DNA from 3 places in the Sphingomonas limnosediminicola genome. Region 2 is predicted to be linked to each of the others. Evidence: predicted binding sites of a transcription regulator. Region 2 holds the regulator's gene; each other region holds the start of a gene.
The links. The regulator LexA, encoded in region 2, represses DNA repair genes until DNA is damaged. The targets are predictions, from matches to a motif close to GTTCCNCNCTTGTTCT.
Positions count from the first base shown of each region.

Region 1: a site for LexA is predicted at 2,833-2,848, ahead of ABD704_RS11895 (ribonucleoside-diphosphate reductase subunit alpha). Genes of this name have one in related genera too.
Region 3: a site for LexA is predicted at 2,467-2,482, ahead of uvrA (excinuclease ABC subunit UvrA). Genes of this name have one in related genera too.

Region 1 covers NZ_BAABBM010000001.1:2,332,211-2,337,894, forward strand. The annotation lists gene ABD704_RS11875 (PepSY domain-containing protein) at 1-340, opposite strand, end outside; gene ABD704_RS11880 (hypothetical protein) at 371-586, opposite strand; gene ABD704_RS11885 (hypothetical protein) at 583-810, opposite strand; gene ABD704_RS11890 (hypothetical protein) at 795-923, opposite strand; gene ABD704_RS11895 (ribonucleoside-diphosphate reductase subunit alpha) at 920-2,791, opposite strand; gene ABD704_RS11900 (M28 family metallopeptidase) at 3,239-4,918, shown strand; gene cls (cardiolipin synthase) at 4,915-5,684, opposite strand, start outside.
Region 2 covers NZ_BAABBM010000001.1:500,124-505,807, forward strand. The annotation lists gene pyrG (CTP synthase) at 1-134, opposite strand, end outside; gene secG (preprotein translocase subunit SecG) at 210-572, opposite strand; gene tpiA (triose-phosphate isomerase) at 625-1,383, opposite strand; gene ABD704_RS02525 (peptidylprolyl isomerase) at 1,489-3,429, shown strand; gene lexA (transcriptional repressor LexA) at 3,503-4,153, shown strand; gene ABD704_RS02535 (VOC family protein) at 4,155-4,523, shown strand; gene gltX (glutamate--tRNA ligase) at 4,883-5,684, shown strand, end outside.
Region 3 covers NZ_BAABBM010000001.1:887,245-892,928, forward strand. The annotation lists gene ABD704_RS04580 (UrcA family protein) at 1-87, shown strand, start outside; gene ABD704_RS04585 (hypothetical protein) at 144-464, opposite strand; gene ABD704_RS04590 (sulfatase-like hydrolase/transferase) at 725-2,377, shown strand; gene uvrA (excinuclease ABC subunit UvrA) at 2,530-5,556, shown strand.

The DNA of each region.
Region 1 (5,684 bases), 1.8 Mb from region 2:
AGAACAGCAGCGCCAGGCCCGACATGATCGAAATGATCGTGCCCACCGGCCCGAAGCTCTCGCCCGAGTGGAGGTTGTGAAGCAGGCCGAGGTTCCACGCGCCGGGCTTCTGCTTGGGACGGCAGCTCATGGTATCCGGGCATTTGAAGCCCGGCGGCGCGACGGGTGCCGCCACCGCGGCGCGCGCCTCGCTCTCGAACCCGCCCTTGTTCACCAGCTCGCCGATCTGGCTGAGTAACCCGGTCGCCGAGATCCACAGCAGAAAGACGCCGAACAACGTTGCCAGCCAGCGATGCCATTTGCGCAAGTTCAAAACCTCCGTTTTGCGAATCGTTCGCAAAAAGCGGACGCGCGTGTTTTTGGCAAGAGCTCATCGGCCGGCCCCCGCATTGAGATCGAGCGGCGCGGTGCGCTGGTAGGCGATCGCGAAGCCGGCGATGACGATCCCGAAGGCGGTCATCATCATGCCGCCGATCAGCATCGCGGCGTAACGCGGCTGCTGCTCGCTCTGGTGGCGGATGGCGGTGACGAGCAGGCCAAGGCCGACGACCGCCGCGACGGCGCCGAGGATGATGAAGCCGGTCATCGGCGCTGCGCCGCCTCAAGCTCGGACGACGACGGGCGATAGTCGAGGCCGCCGAGCGCGTGGACGCCGAGGATCGCGGCTACGACGAACAGCAGGACCGCACCCTGGCTGCCGTAACTTTGGTCGGCATCCTTGCGGGCGCGGTAAAGCCACACGCCTGCGCCGAGGATGACGGCTGCTGCAACGAGCTCGATGATGCGGCCGCCGGTCATCGCCGCAGCCACTGCGCTCCGATGGCGAGGGTGGCGACGGTCGCGATCAGGTCGAGCGCGATGAGGCCGAGCACGACCGCGCCTGCACCCTTGGCGACGGTGCGGAGCGAGAGGGCGCGCTTCACTGACACGCCAGACACTCGTCATAGTCTGTGCTCGACGGGAGCTGGATTTCCTTGAGCTCGGGCGTGTTGTCCGCCTCGACGCCGCCGGCGAAGCCCGCGCGCTGCACCGACTTGGAGCGGAGGTAGTAGAGCGACTTGATACCGAGCTCCCACGCGCGGAAGTGGAGCATCATCAGGTCCCACTTGTCGACGTCGGCCGGGATGAAGAGGTTGAGCGACTGCGCCTGGTCGATGAAGGGCGTGCGGTCGGCCGAAAGCTCGAGCAGCCAGCGCTGGTCGATCTCGAACGACGTCTTGAACACGTCCTTTTCTTCCTGCGTCAGGAAGTCGAGGTGCTGGACGCTGCCGCCCTGCTCGAGGATCGAGTTCCAGACCTGCGCGCTGTCCTTCGACTTCTCCTTCAGCATCTTCTCGAGGTACGGATTCTTGATCGAGAAGGAGCCCGACAGGGTCTTGTGCGTGTAGATGTTGGCCGGGATCGGCTCGATGCAGGCGCTGGTACCGCCGGCGATGATCGAGATCGACGCGGTCGGCGCGATCGCCATCTTGCAGCTGAAGCGCTCCATGACGCCCATGTCGGCGGCGTCGGGGCAAGGCCCGCGCTCCTTCGCCAGCATCATCGACGCCTGGTCGACCTGCGCGCGGATGTGCTTGAACATCTTGAGGTTCCAGCTCTTCGCCATCGCGCCTTCGAACGAAAGGCCGCGCTGCTGAAGGAAGGAGTGGAAGCCCATGACGCCGAGGCCGACGCTGCGCTCGCGCTCGGCGCTGTACTTAGCGCGCGCCATCTCGTCGGGTGCGCGGGCGATGTAGTCGCTCAGCACATTGTCGAGGAAGCGCATGATATCCTCGATGAAGCGCTTGTCGCCGTTCCACTGGTCCCAGGTTTCGAGGTTGAGCGAGCTGAGGCAGCACACGGCGGTGCGGTCGGCGCCGAGGTGATCGCGGCCGGTCGGAAGCGTGATTTCCGAGCAGAGGTTGGACGTCGATACCTTGAGACCGAGGTCGCGGTGATGCTTCGGCATCGACCGGTTCACCTGGTCGATGAAAATGATGTACGGCTCGCCGGTCGCAAGGCGGGTCTCGACCAGCTTCTGGAACAGCGAGCGGGCGTCGACCTTGCCGCGCTCCGACCCGTCCTTGGGGCTGCGCAGGATGAATTCGTTGCCCGCGCGCACGGCTTCCATGAACTCGTCGGTGATCAGCACGCCGTGGTGGAGGTTGAGCGCCTTGCGGTTGAAGTCGCCGCTGGGCTTACGAATCTCAAGGAACTCCTCGATCTCCGGGTGTGAGACGTCGAGGTAGACGGCGGCCGAGCCGCGGCGCAGCGACCCTTGCGAAATCGCCAGCGTCAGGCTGTCCATCACGCGGACGAACGGGATGATGCCGCTGGTCTTGCCATTGAGGCCAACCGGCTCACCGATGCCGCGCACGCGGCCCCAATAGGTGCCGATGCCGCCCCCCTTGGACGCGAGCCAGACATTCTCGTTCCAGATTTCGGTGATTGCCTGCAGGCTGTCGTCGACGCTGTTCAAATAGCAGCTGATCGGGAGGCCGCGGCCGGTGCCGCCGTTCGACAGCACAGGCGTCGCCGGCATGAACCACAATCTGGAGATGTAATCGTAGACGCGCTGCGCGTGCTCGGCATCGTCCGAATAAGCGGCGGCGACGCGCGCGAACAGGTCCTGGTAGCTTTCGCCCGGGAGCAGGTAACGGTCGCGAAGCGTGTCCTTGCCGAACTCGGTCAGCAGGGCATCGCGGCTGTCGTCCGTCTTCACGTCGAACTTCAGCGCATCGACGCGCTTGCTGCCGGAGGTGGCGGTCGAAATGTCGTCGCTCGTTACTTCAGAGCCGGTCGAAAAATCCATCGCGCTTCCCCGTTCCTCGGCAGCCTCTTCGAGCGCCGCCTGTTCCTGTATTGTTCGACTCGGTGCCATCAGGACATCCTAGCCTATTTCCGGCGTTCGAAGGGCCTTTTTAACCATTCGTCCCTGTGGAAACCGGGGACGAACCTGTCCATCACCGGAATATACGTATTCCGGCGCCGAACACTAGGTGTTGAGAGACCCCCCTCTCGCGCTACTATCTATTGTGCCTTAAACAGAATCAGACGCAAGCGGGTAAATGCATCGTCAACTCAAAATCCTGTGGATTTGCAGTTTCGACACAAGAAAGTGGATCAGGCCGACGAGCGGTTCAGCGCGTCCCGACTGACGCAGCGGCTGGTGTTTCCTCTGATCGCAGTCGCGTTCCATCGCTGTAGAACCCAATCGGGCATTTCCTGCGTTGCGCCTGATGAACAAGGGAGAGGGCCGATGAAGTTGTTGCCTGTGCTTGCGGCGATCGTGCCGATGTCGCCGCTGCTGTCGGCGCAGGCCCCGCCTGCCGCGCATGTCGACATGCAGCGCATGTCCGAGGTGACGCGGACGCTGGCCTCCGACGAGTTCCAAGGGCGCTCGCCGGGCACCCCGGGCGAAACGCGAACGGTCGCCTACCTCATCGACCAGTTCAAGGCGGCGGGCCTGGAGCCGGCTGGCGAAAATGGCGGCTGGACCCAGACCGTGCCGATGATCCGAACCCATCTTCAGCAGCCGGCGACGGTGTCGGTGAATGCGGGCGGACAAGCGCTCACGCTGCGATCGCCCGACGACGTCTACCTCGGCACCGTGCGGGCGGTGGACCGGGTTCGCATTGCCAACGCGCCGATGGTGTTCGTCGGCTACGGCGTGAAAGCGCCGGAGCGCGGCTGGGACGATTTCAAGGGCGTCGACCTGAAGGGCAAGGTCGTCGTGATGCTGGTCAACGACCCCGACTTCGAAGCGGCGGCGGGCGAGCCGGTCGCGGGCAAGTTCGGCGGGAACGCGATGACGTTCTACGGCCGTTGGGTTTACAAATATGAGGAGGCGGCACGGCGCGGCGCAATTGCGGCGCTCGTGGTCCACGACACGCCGGGCGCGGGCTACGGCTGGAACGTCGTGAAGAGCGCGGCGGGCGAGAGCTATAACGTCGTCCTGCGGCCGGGCGCGCAGCAGCCGGTAATGATGCAGGGCTGGATCCAGGGCTCGGTCGCCGTCGACCTATTGAAGCGCGCGGGGCGCGATTTCGACCAGGTGAAGCGCGAGGCGCGGACGGCGGCGTTCAAGCCGATCGACCTCAAGGCCACCATGTCCGCCAACATTCCTGTGAAGCTGGAGCGGATCAGCAGCCAGAACGTGTTGGGCAAGATCACCGGCAGCCGCTTCCCGAACGAAACGGTGAGCTATGGCGGGCACTGGGATGCGTTTGGCATCGGCGCGCCGGACGCGCAGGGCCGGACCATCCGCCGTGGCGCTTCGGACGATGCACTGGGGCTGGCGGCAATGTTGGAGGTGGCGCGCATGTTCAAGGCCGCGCCGCCGCAGCGGACCGTGCTGTTCGCGGCGTGGACGGGCGAGGAGCGTGGGCTGCTGGGCTCCGAATATTACGCGCAGCATCCGCTCTTCCCGCACGAGACGATGGCGGCGAACCTGACCTTTGACACGCTTCAATGGCAGGGCCCGGTGCGCGACGCCGTGCTGGTCGGGCGCGGGCAGAGCGACATGGATCGTTACCTGGACGAAGCTGCGAAGGCGCAGGGGCGCTACGTCACGGTCGAGAACCATCCCGAGCGCGGACTTTTTTATCGCGCCGACCATTTCTCCTTCGCCAAGCGCGGCGTGCCGGTGCTGTTGAACATGGCGCTGGCGGGTGCGTACGACTTTCAGAACGGCGGGCGTGAAGCGGGCGAGCGCTGGCTCAGCAGCTTCACCGGCACCTGCTACCACCAGCCGTGCGACGAATGGAGCGCAAGCTGGGACCTGCGCGGCGCGGCGCAGGAGGCGGAACTGTTCTACGCCATCGGTTCACGGCTCGCGAACAGCCGCGAATGGCCGCAGTGGAGCGCAGGATCGGAATTCGCCGGTACACGCGCGAAGAGCGCAGCGAAGCGGGCGGGCAGGGCCGGGGAGCGAGGCTAGAGCAAAGGGCTGACCAGCCGGGCGAGGTTTTCCAGGACCTGCACCGGGTGGCCGCGTCGTACCCATTCGTCCAGCTTCAGCGCGATGCTCGTTTCGATGTAGCGGCGCTGGATTGCTTCGAGGTCGGCGACGGACTTCGTGTCGTAAAGGAGCAGGCTGACCTCCTCGTTGAGCTGGAATGACCGGAGGTCGACATTGCTCGAGCCGACGATGGCGAGCTTGCCGTCGATGCTGACGTTCTTCGCGTGCAGCAGGTAATCGTCGAACAGGTGGATGCGTACGCCCGCGTGGAGCAGCGCTTCGTAATAAGAACGCTGCGCGAGGTTCACGATCGGGTGATCGACGACTTTGCTGAGCACCAGGTCAACCTCGACGCCGCGCGCGGCGGCGGTACGGAAAGCGGCGATCACGTCCTGGTCGGGAATGAAATATGGGGTCGCAATGATCGCGCGTTTCTCGGCCTGGTGAAGCTGCCAGACGAGCAACGTCTCAAATCCTTCGAGCGGATATTCGGGGCCGCTCGGGAGGAGTTGCAGGACGGCGTCGCCTGAAGGGGCGGGCAGCTGGATCCCGTCCGGGGGCTGGGTACCGGTTTCGAGGAACCAGTCGCCGAGAAAGACGGCCTCCATCGCGGTGACGACAGGACCGGTGCAGCGCGCGATCAACTCGCGGTTGGTGACGCCGGGGCGGAAGTTCTTGTCGACGATATTTTGCGAACCCGCGTAACCGATCTGTCCGTCGACTATGAACAATTTGCGATGATTAC
Region 2 (5,684 bases):
TTGAGATAGGGGTCGAACTTACGAATGCGGACCTTGTAGCCACGCGCCTGGAGAAGCGCCCCGAGGGACGCCGACAGAAGACCTTTTCCAAGCGAGGAGACCACGCCGCCGGTGACAAAAATGAACCGCGCCATGGGATTCGAGGCTTAGGGGGTAGCCGCTAACTCGCGCAAGGGCGGCGCGAAATATTTTCGCGCCCGCTGCAAAAACTATTGGGCGAGCGGGACCGGCGCCTGCTGATTCTGGTCGGGCGCCTGCTTTGGCGCCGCCGGTGCCGTTGCCGGCTGCGACTGCTCGATCGGCGTTCCGGTCTTGCCGGCCAGCGACGTGTCAATCTTGACCGGCTCACGCGTCGCGCCGGCGATGGCGGCCATGACGATCGACAGGACGATGAAGGTGCCGCCGAGCACAGAGGTCGAGCGAGTCAGGAAGTCCGCCGCACCCCGCGCCGTCATGAAACCAGACGAGCTTCCGCCTACACCAAGGCCGCCGCCCTCGGAGCGCTGCATCAGGATCACCGTGATGAGCGAAAGGGCGACAAGCGATTGAACGATCAGGAGGAAGGCGAACATGAGATTCTTTCGTGAATTGGTCGCGGCGACTTAGGCGATCGGGCCCAAGCCTTCAACCGCCGCTGCTCGAGGCCGCAGCGGCAACGATGGGGATGAAGTCGGTGGCCTTTAGACTGGCGCCGCCGACGAGCGCGCCATCGACGTCTGCGATCGCGAATATTTCAACCGCGTTCGAGGCCTTCACCGATCCGCCATAGAGGATGCGCACCTGATCGCCGTCCGCACCGAACCGCTCGCGCAGCCGCTGGCGGATGGCAGAATGCATTTCCGCAATTTCATCGACGGTCGGGATCTTGCCGGTGCCGATCGCCCAAATCGGCTCGTAAGCTATCGCCAGCTCCGTTTCGCTGCTCAGAACGTGGGGCAATGAGCCGTCGAGCTGGCCGACCACGGTCTCGACCGCGGCGCCTCGCTCTCGGACCTCCAAGCTCTCTCCCACGCAGAGGATCACTGCGAGACCGCACGAAAGCGCCGCAGTCGCCTTCGATTTGACCTCTTCGTCGCTCTCACGCTGCGCTTCGCGGCGCTCGGAATGACCGACGATGGTCAGGCTGGCGCCGGCGTCGTGAAGCATCTGCACCGAGATGCAACCGGTGTGGGCACCCTTCTCCGCGTGATGGACGTCCTGCGCGCCGATGGTAAAGTCGGGTAGCGCTCTTGCGGCACGTTCAATCAGGATCGACGGGACGCAGAGCGCGACATCGACGCCGGGATAATCCTTCGACTGCTCTGCAATCGCCTTTGCCTCCGCGAGATCCGCAGAGAGTCCGTGCATCTTCCAATTTCCGGCAACGAGCTTCCTGAGCGCCATTCAGTCCCCCTTATAGGCCGTCCACTAGCGGGCGCGCCTTGATGCCTGCAAGGCTCCCCCCTAAAGCTCGCCGCTCGCTATCGCTTTCACCTCTCGGAAGACTTGATGCTCACCTTTTTTCGCCGCGTATCAAAATCCAAGGTCGGCACCTGGATCATGGCGGCCGTCCTGATTGCCATCCTCGCAGGCTTTGCCGCCAGCGACATCTCCAACTTCGGTTCAGGCAAGATCGGCTTTGGGATGGGCGCGGATACGCTGGCCAGCGTCGGTGACCAGCGTGTCACCGAGCGCGAGATGAGCGAAGCGATGCAAAAGCGTCTGCAAAACGTGCGCGAGCAGAACCCCGCAGCGGATTATTCGACCATCGCGCGCGATTTCGACGAGATCCTCGCCCTGCTGATCGACCAGCGGTCTCTGATCGCGTTTGGTGACAAGTTCGGTTTCCCGCTGTCGAAGAAACTCCTCGACGGGCAGATCGCTCAATTGCCTGGTGTGAAGGGCCTGGACGGCAAGGTCAGCGCCGCGTCCTACCAGACGTTTCTTCAACGCCAACAAATGACCGATGCGCAAGTGCGACAGTTGCTGGCGAGCGGCCTTTTCCAGCAACTCATTCTTTCGCCGGTGGCATCAAATGCCCGGCTTTCGGTCGGGATGGCCACGCCATATGCCTCGATGATGCTGGAATCGCGCGAGGGCGAAGCCGCGGCGGTTCCGATCGAGCCGTTCAAGGCAGGACTGAAAGCGACGGACGCCGACGTGCAGCAATTCTATGCTGCAAACCGCAATCATTACATGATCCCCGAGCAGCGGGCGCTTCGATTTGCGATCATCGGCCCTGAGCAGGTCTCCGGCATCGCCGCAACGGACCAGGAAATCACGGACTATTACAACAAGAACCAAGCCATCTACGGATCACGTGAGACGCGCAACCTGAGTCAGGTGGTCGTGCCGGACCAGGCAACGGCGAACGGCATCGCAACTCGCGCCAAGGGCGGCGCGACGCTGGCGGCCGCGGCGGCGCCTGCAGGCTCCAATGCAGCCGTGACGGCGTTGGCCGATCAGACGCGCCAGGCATATGCGAGCGTCGCAGGCGACAAGGCCGCGACGGCAGTATTCGGCGCGGCATCGGGATCGGTCGTTGGACCGGTCCAGTCGGAATTCGGCTGGGTCGTCGTGAAGGTCGAATCGGTGAAGAGCGCCTCGGGCAAGACGCTCGCCGCAGCACATGACGAAATTGGCGCCAGACTCGTTGCCGACAAACGCAAAGCCGCGATCGAGGATATGGTCGACAAGATCCAGAACGCGATCGACGATGGCAGTAACTTCGTCGAGGCCGCGGGCAAGGCGAAAGCGCCGGTGACCACGACTCCGCTCATCGTGGCAAACGGAAGCTCACTCGCAGACCCGAGGTTCAAAATCGCTCCGGAACTCGCCCCCGCCGTCAAGACCGGGTTCGAGATCGCGCCTAATGACCCGCCGGAGATCGTGAGCCTTGGCGACAAGGGCTATGCTGTCGTCTCGCCGGGACAGGTCGTCGCAGCGGCCCCCGCCCCGCTAGCCAGCATCCGCGACCGCGTGGCTGCCGACTGGCTCGACCAGCAGGCATTCAAGCGCGCCAAGATCGCTGCCGATGGCATTGCGGCCAAGGCGGCGTCAGGCGCTTCGCTAGCCGACGCAATAAAGCAGGCCGGCGTGGCCCTTCCCGCCGCTCGTCCCGTCGCCGCGCGGCGCATCCAGATCGCGACCGCGCAGGGACAGGTGCCGCCGGCGCTCAAGATGCTGTTCACCTTTGGCCAGGGGAAAGCCAAAGCGCTTCCCGACCCGCAGGGCCGCGGCTTCTACATCGTGAAGGTGACGAAGATCGTACCCGGCAACGCGACTTTGCAGCCCGGCTTGATTAGTCAGATGCAGCGTGAGCTTCGCGAGGAGCTCTCGGAAGATTACGCGCGGCAATTCGTCGCGGCGATCAAGGCCGAGCTTAAGGCCAAAAAGAACGACAGTGCGATCCAGACGATGAAGACGCGGCTGCTCACCAGCGGAAACTGATCGGGGCACTTGACCGGCATCCGTTTGTTGCCTACACGTTCCCCGTTCGTTCTATTCGGGGGAGTGACCACCGATGCTAACCGCCAAGCAGCATGAATTGCTGTTGTTCATCGATGGCCGTCTGAAGGAGAGCGGGATCTCTCCGAGCTTTGATGAGATGCGCGAGGCGCTAGACTTGAAGTCGAAGTCCGGCGTGCATCGTTTGATTTCGGCGCTGGAGGAGCGCGGGTTCATTCGGCGGCTGCCCAATCGGGCCAGAGCGCTCGAGGTGATGAAGCTTCCCGAGACACGGCCCTCTGCAACCGTAACCCCGATCCGGCCTGTGGTCAGCGCACCCGCCAACGACGTTCAGGAAATTCCACTCCACGGCCGCATCGCTGCCGGCACGCCGATCGAGGCGCTGCAGGGGACGGAGAACTTCTCCGTGCCGTCGGCGTTACTTGGGCCAGGCGAGCATTATGCGCTTGAAGTGTCGGGCGATTCGATGGTCGACGAAGGCATCCTCGACGGTGACTTCGCGCTCATCCGCAAGGTCGACACGGCGCGAGACGGTGAGATCGTCGTCGCACTGATCGACAATGAGGAAGCAACGCTGAAGACGTTCCGCCGCGAGGGCAGCATGATTCGCCTCGATCCGGCCAACCGACAATACGAGGCGCAGCGCTACGATCCGCGCCGGGTCCAGATTCAGGGACGTCTCGCAGGCCTGATTCGCCGCTACTGACATGGGCGACGCGCGCATCGATTACGTGGAATTGCCGAGCGCCACTGCGCACGAGTTGACGAGGGCATTCTATTCGAAGGCGTTCGGGTGGACGTTTGCCGACTATGGCCCGACCTACTCAGCAACGACCAACGGCACGACCGATGTCGGTTTGCAGGGCGATCCGGAAGAGGCGCTGTCAGCCATCCTACCGGTGATCCAAGTCGATAACCTCGAGGCCGCGTTCGACGCAGTTTCGAAAGCGGGCGGGACGATTGCCAAGCCGATCTTCAGCTTCCCGGGCGGCCGTCGTTTCCACTTCATTGACCCGTCGGGGAGCGAGCTGGCTGTCTGGAGCGAAAGCCCTTCCCTGACACGATCAAGGCCCTGAGGCTCGACAGCCTGAGTGATGGTCAACGGGCCTAGCGGCTCGTCCGGCTCGACCCGTCAGAATCGTGAAGCCAACGAGTGCCGCGGCGGCGCTAACGCAGAAGGCGTGCCATTCAATCGATGAGTCAAACGCGAACTAAACGGCGATCCCGCACCCGAACCCGACAACGATCCACGGCGGAAGCTGGGCGCGCTCCTTCGAACAGCTTTTCCAGCTCCTCGTTCCACTCGGCAAAACGCGCTTCCAGAGCTTCCGAGCATGCTGTGGCAGAGGCGCACCCGCTATGTTAGGGGCGCTCGTCCGTTGCATTGCAGCATAGAGAGAAGAGGATTGCGCGCCTGAGCGCAAGCGAGAAAGATTTGAGCAGCAATTCCCGTCCCATCGTTACCCGTTTTGCCCCCTCGCCCACTGGCTTCCTTCATATCGGCGGGGCGCGGACGGCCTTGTTCAACTGGCTGTTCGCCCGCCATCACGGCGGCAAGTTCCTCCTCCGCATCGAGGACACCGACAAGGCGCGCTCCACAAAGGAAGCCATCGACGCCATCCTCGACGGGATGAATTGGCTTGGCCTCAATTGGGACGGCCACGAATATTACCAGTCGCAATTCTGGGCGCGGCACGCCGAAGTCGCCCATCGCTTGCTTGAGCGCGGGGCCGCGTATCGCTGCTACATGACCCAGGTAGAGCTCGCCGAGCAGCGCGAGACCGCCCAACGGGAGCGGCGGCCGTTCCGCATCAACAGCCCCTGGCGCGACGTGACAGCCGAGCAAGGCGACAAGCCATTCGTCATTCGGTTGAAGGCGCCCCGCGAAGGGGAAACAGTGATCGACGACCGCGTTCAGGGCCGCGTGACGGTACAGAACGTCGAGCTCGATGACTTCGTCCTGCTGCGGTCGGACGGAACGCCGACCTACATGCTTGCGGTGGTGGTCGACGATCACGACATGGGCGTCACGCACGTGATCCGCGGCGACGACCATCTCAATAACGCCTTCCGCCAGCTGGTGATTATCAATGCCATGGGCTGGCCTGAGCCGGTTTATGCCCACGTCCCCCTGATCCATGGTCAGGACGGTGCGAAGCTGTCGAAGCGGCATGGCGCGTTGGGCGTCGATTCCTATCGCGACGAGCTCGGCTTCCTGCCGGAAGCGATCGGCAATT
Region 3 (5,684 bases), 390 kb from region 2:
ACAATGGAGAAGCCTTGCCGCGACGAGGCTTGGAGCGGCGCTCGGCCACAGATGGCCGACGCTGTGAAGCGCGCAACCGGGTCGTAAGCCAGTCCCGAACTCCGGCTCAAACGATTCGGGCAGCAGGAACCGCGCCTTCGATGCTATCGGCTGAGCGTACCGTCCGCGTTGACGGCCATTGGGTCGGTTTTCTGCAGAGCGCCATGATACGCATCGAGAAGCCGGATGAGCTTCTGCTGTAGATACGCCTGGTGTTCCGGAGTCAGCTGCCCGCCATCTGATTGCTTCAGGGCGAGCATCTCGGCCTGCAGCGCTTTCGATTTTTCTTCGTAATGGTGCGTCACCGCCGCGATCGACAGTGTCGTATCGCGAGTCACCGTATCGCCGCTGACAGGCGGAAAAGCCGGAGGGCCATCGGGATCCATGGCAAACGCGGCGGCCAAGGCAAACGCAGGATAGATCATCGGATGTCCTCCGGCGGTGTCCCGCTGATATAGCGGGAACTGCCGCAACTCGCCACGAACGGCGCCAGAGCCAGCTTCCGACCCATTTGCGAACGTTTGCGAGCTAGTGGCAGCTTTCGACCCATTCGTGCCGCTAGCAGGCCAGTCTCAGTCTTCGACCCAAGCTGGCATAGTCTGTGCTCTCAGGCGTTGAACTGATGGCGCCGTGCTGAACAACGGTTCTAACTAGCAACCAGACTCACCGAAACAGGAACTGGACGGTGAAGCCGCTGAAGATCCTATTCGCAATTCTGCTGGCGATCCTGCTTCCCGCTTGGGTCGCGTGGCTGCTGTGGCCCGTTCCCATCATGGTTTTGGCCTACCGCTTCACGCATCCGGTCGCCGCAAGCCGCCAGGTGCATTGGGCGGCCGGTCCGGAAAGGCCGCCGGCTGGCGAGCGGCCTCCCAACATCGTGCTGATCCTGGCCGACGACCTCGGCATCAACGACATCACTGCTGAAGGCCCGGCCACGGGCGTCGCGGGTGGGCTGGTCCCGACACCCAATATCGACGCCATCGCGCGTGCAGGGGCCGACTTCACCGTCGCTTATTGCGCGAACGCGACCTGCTCCCCCTCCCGCGCGGCACTGTTGACCGGGCGCTATCCGCAGCGGTTCGGTTTCGAATTCACCGCCGTCCCGGACCAGCTTGCGAGATACGTCCCGCGCTACTCACCGCAAGACCGGCCATATCCCACCATCTACCATGCCGATCTGCAGGCACGCGCGCCGTCGATGGAAAATATGGGCATGCCCTTGAGCGAAGTGACCATCGCCGAGGTGCTGAGGGCCCGCGGCTATCACACCGTCCACCTCGGCAAATGGCACCTGGGAGACGCGCCTGGAATGCGCCCCGAAAACCAGGGCTTCGACGAAAGCCTGGGCTTCATGGCCGGAGCGTCCAAATACGCACCGGACAAAGCGTCGGTCGACGCCCGGCTTCCGGGCGACCCGCTCGATCGCCTCTTATGGCTGGCGCTGTCCGACGGCGTCCAGTTCAACGGCGGCGCGCCCTTCCACGCCGGCGAATATATGACCGACTATCTCAGCGATCAGGCGGTCGCGGCGATCGCCGCCAACCGCAACCGGCCTTTCTTCATCTATCTCGCCTACAACGCGCCCCACACGCCGTTCCAGGCGACCAAGGCCGATTATGAAGCGCTCGGGTCCATCAAGGATCGCCGTTCCCGCGTCTACGGAGCGATGGTCCGCGCGCTCGACCGGGGGGTCGGCAAGGTCATGTCGGCGTTGAAGGCGCAGGGCCTCGACCGCAACACGATTGTCATTTTCACCAACGACAATGGCGGGGCCTGGTACGCGGGCCTTTCCGGCATCAACAAGCCGTATCGCGGATGGAAGGGCACCTTCTTCGAAGGGGGAATCCGCGTGCCGTTCTTCATCGATTGGCCGGGCCGGATCGCGCCCGGCCAGCGCCTGGCGATACCGACCGAGCATATCGACGTCCTGCCCACGCTCGCCGCCGCCGCTATGGTGCCTCTCCCCGCGGGACGGCAGATCGACGGCATCAACCTGCTGCCGTTCGTCACGACGCACGCGCAACCGCCCCTAGGCAGGACCTTGTTCTGGCGCTCGGGCAGCTACGAAGCGGTCCGCGACGGTGACTGGAAGCTTCAGGTCTCCCGCAATCCGCCGCGTACGTGGCTGTTCAACCTCGCCGCCGATCCCACCGAACGCGTGAACCTTGCCGCGCGAGAACCCGCCATCGTCGCGCGCCTCCGGGCGAGCATCGCGCGCCACGACCGCGAAATGGCCAAGCCCCTCTGGCCCGCCCTCCTCGAAGAGCCGATCCGCATCGACGTTCCCGCCGACGCGCCGTGGAAACCCGGCCAGGAATATGTCTACTGGCCGAACTGACGTTTGCCGCCATCGCCACACTGGCATTATCCCGCATCGCACCCATATCCAAAGAGCCGCGTTGACCTTCAGCAGTGGCTCCCTTAATCAGAACATAAACGGAACGAAGCCGATCCGATGATGACTCATATTCGTCAGCTTAGGTCTACCGTATGCTGACCCACATCAGCGTCCGTGGCGCACGCGAACACAATCTGAAGGCCGTCGACGTGGATATCCCGCGCGAGAGCCTGACAGTCATTACCGGTTTGTCCGGCTCGGGCAAATCCAGCCTCGCCTTCGACACCATCTATGCGGAGGGGCAACGCCGCTACGTCGAGAGCCTCAGCGCCTACGCCCGCCAGTTTCTCGAGATGATGCAAAAGCCGGACGTCGAGCATATCGACGGTCTGTCGCCCGCCATCTCGATCGAGCAGAAGACGACCTCGCGCAACCCGCGCTCGACGGTCGCCACCGTCACCGAAATCTACGACTACATGCGCCTTCTGTGGGCGCGCGTCGGCATTCCTTATTCGCCCGCGACCGGCCTTCCCATTGCCGCGCAGACCGTCAGCCAGATGGTCGACCGCACCATGACCCTGCCCGAAGGCAGCCGCCACTACCTGCTCGCGCCCGTCGTTCGCGGCCGCAAGGGCGAGTACCGCAAGGAGCTTGCCGAGTGGCAGAAGGCGGGCTTCACCCGCGTCCGCATCGACGGCGCCTTCTCCGCGATCGAAGAAGCCCCCACGCTCGACAAGAAGTACAAGCACGACATCGAAGTCGTGGTGGATCGCGTTGTCATCCGCGAAGGCATCGAGCCGCGCCTCGCCGACAGCTTCGAAACCGCGCTCAAGCTCGCCGAGGGCCTCGCCTTCCTCGACCCCGCCGACCCGGTCCAGGACCCGCCCGGCAGCAAGCGCACCGGCGTCGCCGCCGCGCTGGAAAAAGCCGCGGAGCGCAACGTCCTCGCCACCCACGCGCCCGAAGGCCGCATCATCTTTTCCGAGAAGTTCGCCTGCCCCGTCAGCGGCTTCACCATCGCCGAGATTGAGCCGCGCCTGTTCTCGTTCAACGCGCCGCAGGGCGCCTGCCCGGCCTGCGACGGCCTCGGCGAAAAGCTGGTGTTCGACGCAGACCTCGTCGTTCCCAATCACGCGCTGTCGATCAAGAAGGGCGCCGTTGTCCCCTGGGCCAAGTCCAACCCGCCCAGCCCTTATTACATGCAGGTGCTAGCCAGCCTCGCTCGCGCCTATGATTTCGACCTCGACACCTCCTGGGCCGACCTCCCCGAGGAAGCGCAGCGCGTCATCCTCCACGGCACCAACGGCAAGCCCGTCACCCTGCGCTTCATCGACGGCAAGCGCAGCTATGAGGTGAAGAAGCCGTTCGAAGGCGTCATCGGCAACCTCAACCGCCGCATGCAGACCACCGAGTCCGCGTGGATGCGTGAGGAGCTCAGCCGTTACCAGGGCAGCCGCCCGTGCGAAGTCTGCCACGGCGCCCGCCTCCGCCCCGAAGCGCTGGCGGTGAAGATCGCCGGCGAGGACATCAGCCTCTCGACCCGCCGCAGCGTCGCCGACGCCTACGACTGGTTCGCCAACCTCGCGCCGAAGCTCAATCCGACGCAGCAGGAAATCGCCAAGGCCATTCTCAAGGAAATCAACGAGCGCCTCGGCTTCCTCCACAACGTCGGCCTCGACTATCTCCACCTCGACCGCACCAGCGGCACGCTAAGCGGCGGCGAGAGCCAGCGCATCCGCCTCGCGTCGCAGATCGGCAGCGGCCTCTCCGGCGTCCTTTACGTCCTCGACGAACCCTCGATCGGCCTTCATCAGAAGGACAACGACCGCCTCCTCGAAACGCTGAAACGCCTCAAATCCCTCGGCAACACCGTGCTCGTCGTCGAACATGACGAGGACGCGATCCGCCACGCCGACCATGTCATCGACATGGGCCCCGGCGCCGGCGTCCACGGCGGCGAGGTCGTATGCCAGGGCACGCTCGAAGAGCTGCTCGCCTGCACCACCAGCATCACGGCCGACTACCTGAGCGGCCGACGCGAAATCCCGCTCCTCGCCACCCGGCGAAAGGGCTCGGGCAAATTCGTCACCGTCGCCGGCGCCACCGCCAACAACCTCGACAATGTCACGGTGAAATTCCCGCTCGGCACTTTCACCTGCGTCACCGGGGTTAGCGGCAGTGGCAAGTCCTCGCTCACCATCGACACGCTCTATGCCGGCGCCGCGCGCAGCCTGAATGGCGCGCGCATCCCCTGCGGCCCCTGCACCGGCATCAAGGGGCTGGAACAGCTCGACAAGGTCATTGACATCGACCAGTCGCCGATCGGCCGCACCCCGCGCTCCAATCCCGCAACCTACACCGGCGCCTTCACCCAGATCCGCGACTGGTTCGCCGGCCTGCCGGAAAGCCAGGCGCGCGGCTACAAGCCCGGCCGCTTCTCCTTCAATGTGAAGGGCGGCCGGTGCGAGGCGTGCCAGGGTGACGGCCTCATCAAGATCGAAATGCACTTCCTGCCCGACGTCTACGTCACCTGTGACGTCTGCCACGGCGCCCGCTACAACCGCGAAACGCTGGAGGTGAAGTTCAAGGGCAAGTCGATTGCCGACGTGCTCGACATGACGGTCGAGGACGCGGCCGATTTCTTCAAGGCGGTCCCCGGCATCCGCGACAAGATGGAGATGCTGAAGGAAGTCGGCCTCGGTTACGTCAAGGTCGGGCAGCCGGCGACGACGCTCAGCGGCGGTGAGGCGCAGCGCGTCAAGTTGTCGAAGGAGCTATCGCGCCGCGCCACCGGCAAGACGCTCTACATCCTCGACGAGCCCACCACCGGCCTCCACTTCGAGGATGTGCGCAAGCTCCTCGAAGTCCTCCACCGGCTCGCCGACCAAGGCAACACGGTGGTCGTGATCGAACACAACCTCGACGTCATCAAGACCGCCGACTGGGTCATCGACCTGGGGCCGGGCGGCGGTGTCAACGGCGGCAAGATCATCGCCGAAGGCCCGCCCGAACGCATCGTTCAGGAACCGCTGTCGGCCACCGGCATGTACCTGAAGCCGCTGCTGGAAAAGGCGTCGGTGAAGCCGGTAGTGGTGGAGACGAAACCGAAAAAGCCGGCGCGCGCGAAGCGAGCTGCTGCGGCCGACGAGGATGAATTGGGGTTGGTTGCGGCGAAGTAGGGTGAAAAAGGCTCAGGCTTATCGATCAAAGCAACAAGTTCAGGCGGCATGGCGCCGCCGATAGCGCAAGACGGCTAAAACTTTCCTACTCTGCCGAAGCTGTGCTTCATGCTTTCGGATGAGCGCTT